DNA from 2 places in the Cobetia sp. PDI-23MA genome. Region 1 is predicted to be linked to the other one. Evidence: predicted binding sites of a transcription regulator. Region 1 holds the regulator's gene; the other holds the start of a gene.
The links. The regulator PhoB, encoded in region 1, activates phosphate uptake and scavenging genes when phosphate is short. The targets are predictions, from matches to a motif close to TGTCATANNNNTGTCANA.
Positions count from the first base shown of each region.

Region 2: AC5WNJ_RS15135 (PhoX family protein) is a predicted target of PhoB. The motif match lies at 2,124-2,141, and genes of this name have one in related genera.

Region 1 covers NZ_CM183352.1:3,927,696-3,931,114, forward strand. The annotation lists gene AC5WNJ_RS16735 (chorismate--pyruvate lyase family protein) at 1-445, shown strand, start outside; gene ubiA (4-hydroxybenzoate octaprenyltransferase) at 513-1,403, shown strand; gene phoB (phosphate regulon transcriptional regulator PhoB) at 1,627-2,316, shown strand; gene phoR (phosphate regulon sensor histidine kinase PhoR) at 2,324-3,419, shown strand, end outside.
Region 2 covers NZ_CM183352.1:3,567,667-3,571,085, reverse strand. The annotation lists gene AC5WNJ_RS15145 (sigma-70 family RNA polymerase sigma factor) at 1-89, opposite strand, end outside; gene AC5WNJ_RS15140 (3-deoxy-7-phosphoheptulonate synthase) at 817-1,977, shown strand; gene AC5WNJ_RS15135 (PhoX family protein) at 2,232-3,419, shown strand, end outside.

The sequences.
Region 1 (3,419 bases):
GCAGCAGGATGAACGCGATGGCCAGCCAATCCAGGGCCTGCGCGTGCGCCTGCTGCTGCAGGACACCGGCCCCGCACGGCTGGATGAAGCACGCCTGCTGGGCATCGGCCCACGCCGGCATGTCTGGCGACGCGAAGTGGCGCTCTGTCATGGCGATATGCCATGGGTGATCGCACGCTCGCTGGCGGCGCTGGACCTGGCCCACGGTCATCGCCTCTCGACACTGGGCGAGCGCTCGCTGGGCCATTGGCTGTTTCGCCAGCCCGACCTGATACGCAGCGCCATCGATGTCAGCCGCGCCCCGCTGGTGCTTTCGAGCTCCAGGCCGCTGGCCCGCACCACCAGCCTGTGGATGCGCCGCTCGATGTTCTCGCATGGTCGCTTCAAGGTGCTGGTGCAGGAGGGCTTCACGCCAGCCTTCCAGCACGCGCTGCAACTGGCCTGAGCCGTGCGGCCGACTGGCCTCGTTTCCCTCTCTTCCCTTGCCCACTACCACCCGCCCAGGAGCCCCGATGACCGCGTCATCCACTTCCGCCGCTTCGCGTCCTTCCAGACTGGCCGACTACCTCGCCCTGACACGGCTGGACCGCCCCATCGGCACCTGGCTGCTGATGTGGCCGACCCTGTGGGCACTGTGGCTGGCGGCAGATGGCATCCCCGAGCGCACGACCCTGCTGATCTTCATCGCCGGGGTCTACCTGATGCGCGCCGCCGGCTGCGTCATCAACGACTACGCCGATCGCCATTGGGACAAGCATGTCGAGCGCACGCGAGACCGGCCGCTGACTTCGGGTCGCATCTCGGAGCGCGAGGCGCTGACGCTGTTCGGGGGGCTGGTCGCGGCCGCCTTCGTGCTGGTGTGCTTCACCAACCTGACCACGGTGCTGCTGTCGATCGTCGCCGTGCTGCTGGCGGCCAGCTACCCGTTCATGAAGCGCTTCCATCATCTGCCTCAGGTAGTGCTGGGCGCCGCCTTCGGCTGGGCGATCCCGATGGCCTTCGCCGCGACGCTGGAGGAAGTGCCGACCTACGGCTGGTGGCTGTTCGCGGCCAACCTGATGTGGACGGTGGCCTACGACACCGCCTATGCGATGGTCGATCGCAACGACGACCTCAAGGTGGGCATCAAGTCCACCGCCGTGCTGTTCGGGCGGGCCGACAAGCTGATGATCGGCCTTCTGCAGCTGGGCATGCTGGCGGTATTGATCGGCATCGGCCTGCACCTGGCGCTGGGCATCTTCTACTGGCTGGGGCTGGCTGCCGCCGCCGTCACCTTCGTCTGGCAGCAACGTCTGATCCGTGAGCGTGAGCGTGCGCCCTGCTTCCAGGCGTTCCTCAACAATCATTGGACGGGGCTGCTGATCTTCGCCGGTATCGCCCTGGCGACCTGGCCGATGAGCTGACGCCTGCATAAACATTCGCATTATTTAATTTAAAGCGATCCCTGCCCTCTGTTGCTCCCCAGCCCACGGTTCATGCCTGCCTGCCGCGCCTCCAAGGCGGCTGGCAGGCTTGCGTGCAAGCTGCCATGCTGGCGGTTGTCATCTGGTTGTCATATAAGCGGGTTGTAATCGTCATCGACTTGTCATTCTGGCGCGTGCGCCGACTGCTGCATGGGATCTAGCGATGAGCTCCAAGACCGTACTGATTGTCGACGATGAATCCTCGATTCGCGAGATGATCGCCGTTGCCCTCGAAATGGCGGATTACCGCGTGCTGGAGGCAGACAATGCCCAGGACGCCCACGCCATCGTCGTCGATGAAAAGCCCGATCTGCTGTTGCTGGACTGGATGATGCCGGGCACCAGTGGCCTGGAGCTCGCGCGGCGTCTCAAGCGTGACGAGACCACCTCGGAGCTGCCGATCATCCTGTTGACCGCCAAGGGCGAGGAAGACAACAAGATTCAAGGCCTGGAAGCCGGCGCCGACGACTACATCACCAAGCCCTTCTCGCCGCGCGAGCTGGTCGCCCGTCTCAAGGCCGTACTGCGTCGCACCACTCCCAAGGGGGTCGAGGAGGCGGTGGAAGTCGAGGGCCTGATGCTCGACCCGGCCAGCCACCGCGTCACCGCCCACGGCAACTCGCTGGATGTCGGCCCGACCGAATATCGCCTGCTGCAGTTCTTCATGACGCATCAGGAGCGTGCCTACACGCGCAGCCAGCTGCTCGATCAGGTATGGGGCGGCAACGTCTATGTCGAGGAGCGCACCGTGGACGTGCACATCCGTCGCCTGCGCAAGGCGCTGGGCACAGGCCATCAGCATCTGATCCAGACCGTCCGCGGCACCGGTTACCGCTTCAGCGCTCAGGCCTGAGGGATTCATGCGCTATTGGACCAACGAGCTATGGCGCCTCGGCTACCTTGCCGGTGGCTTCGGCCTGATCGGTGGCCTGCTGGGCCATCTGGGCTGGGGCCTGGCACTGGGCCTTTCGCTGTATCTGTTCGTCCATCTCAAGCACTTGAAGAGCCTCTATACCTGGCTGATCACCAATCCCCATGAAGAGCCACCACCCGGCGATGGCGTGTGGGGAGACCTGCTCGATCGTCTCTACCGCTATCAGAAGGGCCAGCGCCAGACTCAGGAGCGACTGCGCAGCATCCTCAACCGTATCCAGGAATCCTCCGAGGCCATGCGCGACGGCCTGGTGATGCTGGACAACCACGGTGACATGGAATGGTGGAACAGCGCTGCCGAGCAGCTGGTCGGTCTCAAGGCCAGCCACGACCGCGGCCAGCACATCACCAACTATCTGCGTGACCCCGTCTTCATCGACTACTTCAATCGGCTGGCCTACCGCGAGCCGCTGACGCTGCAGTCGCCGCTGTCTGACAACCTGACGCTGCAGATTTCCATCACCCTGTTCGGTGACAACGAACGTCTGGTCATGCTGCGTGATGTCACCCGCCTCTATCGTCTTGAAGAGATGCGCCGCGACTTCGTGGCCAATGTCTCCCATGAGCTGCGCACGCCGCTGACGGTGCTGGCCGGCTATCTCGAGACCTACTCCGATTACGCCGATGACCTGCCACCGCGCTGGCAGCGTGGGCTGGGTCAGATGAAGAGCCAGACCGACCGCATGCAGCACCTGGTCGAGGACCTGCTGACCCTGTCACGCCTGGAAACCGACGAACTGTCCGACGACGGTCGCTGTATCGACATGAGCGCCCTGCTCGGCCATATCCGCGACGACGCCGAAGGCCTGTCCCAGGGACGTCACACCTTCTCCATCGAGGCCGATGCCAGCCTGTCTCTGCGCGGTGAGGAGCAGGAACTGCGCAGCGCGATCTCGAATCTGGTCTTCAATGCGGTGCGCTACACCCCCGAAGACTGCCATATCACCCTGCGCTGGAAGGCGGATGACCAGGGCCTGCTGGTCGAGGTGGAAGATGACGGGGACGGCATCGACCCGGTCCACC
Region 2 (3,419 bases), 360 kb from region 1:
GCTCGATAGAGCTGATCCAGTGCCTTGGCATCCTGCCGGGCGCATCCCGACAGATACTCAATCAGTGCATCATTTCGGGAATCCTGCATGCATGCATTCCAAGCTGTGGGCGCGGTGTCAGGCACCGCTGGACGAATGCGTGTTGCCGATCATGTTGCTCGACAACCAAAGATTATACTGATGCCACTTCAGGCTGATAGCCCTTCTTTATGCGTGCGGGCAACGGTTTGTTGCCGGTTCACGCTTGCGCAGGACGATCTGGAGTGCAAGGATAGGCCTAACACCTTTTTCATCGTCACCACTGGATATCGGCCCGCCCCATGAATCAGACCACCAGCCACCGCCCGTTCACTGTCGCTGCCTGCCCTTCGGGCCAGGTCGTGACGGCGGCGTGTGCGGCCGGCTATTGGTATTGGTTTACACAGGGGCGCGCCTGAGGTTACGGCGCGCCTGTCTCGCACGGGCTGCCACCACCTTGAAGAACCCCCGGTCGCAGCCACGGCCGGGGGTTCTTGCGTTTCGGGCCTTGCGAAATCCATGACGAGAGGCATGTCACCCTAACGTGCCGACAATGATTGCAGCATGAATGACGAGAGGAATGACCATGCGCACCACTATCCTGACTACCCGCTTTTCTCTTGCCTCCGCTCGGGTCGTGCATGGTTATTGGCGCTGGCGATTTAGCGGCGTCCTGCCTCTTTCCGCTGTCACCGCGGGGCAGGGCGAGCAACACCGGGGTGACGATTCGCGAAGTCCCTGTCTGTCAGAATGAATATTGCGTGATGGAGCCGAGGCTTCATCACAGGAGAGAAGACCATGAACGCCAGCCTTGAACGCGTGTTGACCGCCAACCCGCACACTGCCGACGCCACTGTTGACCCCTTGACTGCCGAGAACGCCACCGTGACCCGCTCTGATGCCGCCCAGACACTGACCACACCCGGACGCATCAGTCGTGAAGCCCTGCCCAGCGCCAGCGAATTGCGCGAGCAGCTGCCGGTGGACGCCGCCCTGGCCGGCCAGATTCGCCAGCATCGCGATGAGATCAACGCCATTCTCGCCGGCGACGATGATCGTCTGCTGGTGGTGGTCGGGCCGTGCTCCATCCATGACATAAAGGCCGCGCGTGAGTACGCCCAGCGCCTGGCGGTGATCGAGCCGCAGGTACGTGATCGTCTCAAGCTGGTGATGCGTGTCTATGTCGAGAAGCCGCGCACCACGGTGGGCTGGAAGGGGCTGGCCTATGACCCGCATCTGGATGGCAGCGATGACATGGCCACCGGCCTGCGTCAGGCACGCGAGCTGATGCGCGAGATCAACCAGCTGGGCCTGCCGGTGGCCACCGAGCTGCTGCAGCCGCTGACTGCCGCCTACCTGGAAGACCTGCTCGGCTGGGCGGCCATCGGCGCCCGCACCACTGAGTCGCAGATCCATCGCGAGATGGCCTCCGGCCTCGGCTGTGCGGTGGGCTTCAAGAACGGCACTGACGGAGGCGTCGAGGTCGCCGTGCAGGCCATCGGGGCGGCGGCGCATGGGCATCGCCACTTCGGCATGGACGACAGCGGACGTCCGGCGCTGATCGAGACCGCGGGCAACCCGCATACCCATGTGGTGCTGCGCGGCGGCCATGGCCAGCCCAACCATGACGCCGCCTCGGTGGCCGCCTGCCGGCGTGAGCTGGAAGGCGCTGGCCTGACGCCGCGCCTGATGGTCGATTGCAGCCACGCCAATTCGCGCAAGGACCATCGCCGCCAGAGCGAAGTGATGCTGGATGTGCTCTCCCAGCGCCTGGCGGGGGATGACGCCCTGATCGGCGTGATGCTCGAGAGCCACCTCAATGAAGGCAAGCAGGCCTTGCCGGCGGCAGAGAAGCTCTCCCAGCTGCGTCATGGCGTGTCAGTCACTGATGCATGTCTGGGCTGGGAGACCACCGAGCATCTGCTGAGCCTGGCCGCCGAGCGTCTGCGTCAAGTCTGACATCAGGTGTCAGCCACTCGTCACGGCCGAAGATGACTCAGCGCTTGCACGCTATTTGCTGAATTCACCGAATGTCCCTGAGGTCCCCAGCGCCCAACGGTCGAAAGGCCGTTGGGCGCTGTCGTCTCTTGCCTTTGTTGCTCGTTCGTCACGGAATTGTCATCGGGCTCGCGTATCACTCTTGTTGCCTTTGGCAAGCCCGCATGCGGCATGCCTGAACAGAACAACCCGATACCTGACTACGGGGAAGCGACATGAGCAAGGAAATCGAAGACCATCGCCTGCTGAATCCCAGCAGCAACGAGACATTCTCATCCGTCATCGAGCGACACATCTCGCGTCGTCGTGTCCTGCAGGGTGGCCTGGGCATGGCGGCTGCCAGCATGCTGGGTGGTTTCGGTCTTGCGGGGCTGAGCACCACGGCCAACGCCGCCAGCGATGCTGCGGGCAAGAAGACGGCCCTGGCGCTGGCCTTCGAATCGATCAAGGGTTCACGCACGGATGCGGTGGTGGTTCCCAAGGGGTATACCGCACAGGTACTGGCGCCGTGGGGCACGCCGCTCAATGCCAAGGCACCCAAGTGGAGCAAGGACCTGGCGATGACGCCGGAGATCCAGCTCAACACCGTCGGCATGCATCACGATGGCATGCACAACTTCGCCTTGAGTGACGACACGGCCTCCAGCAACTTCCTGCTGGTCATGAACAACGAATACATCGATCAGGACGCTCTGTGGGCCCCCAAGGGCGGCGCGACCAATGCGGATTCCGGCAAGCGTCCGGCCGATGAAGTGCGCACCGAGATCAATGCCCACGGCGTGAGCATCGTCGAGGTCAAGAAGGGCAGCAACGGCAAGTGGGACGTGGTGGGCGACTCGCGCTACAACCGCCGCTACACCAGCGCCAGCGAGATGACGCTGAGCGGGCCGGTGGCGGGCAGCGATTACGTCAAGACGGCCTTCTCACCGGATGGCATGCGCACCCGTGGTACCAACAACAACTGCGCCAACGGCTACACCCCGTGGGGCACCTACCTGACCTGTGAAGAGAACTGGCCGGGTTACTTCGTCAAGCGCAGCGATCGCCATACCGATGACGATCGTCTCGGTATCGAGACCGAGCGCGGCCGTTATGGCTGGGAAACCGCTGCGGGGGACGCCAGTGAGGTCGATGGCGAATTCGCGCGCTTCGACAACACGCCGACGGCAGACAGCGCCGACAAGGATTATCGCAACGAGCCGCGGACCTTCGGCTATATCGTCGAGATCGACCCCTATACCGGCGAGCAGGCCGTCAAGCGCACCGCGCTGGGCCGCTTCCGTCACGAAGGTTGCTGGCCGGGCAAGCTGGTCGAGGGCGAGCCGGTGGTCTTCTACTCCGGTCACGATTCGCGTAACGAGTACATCTACAAGTTCGTGTCAGATGCCAAGTGGGACGCCGCG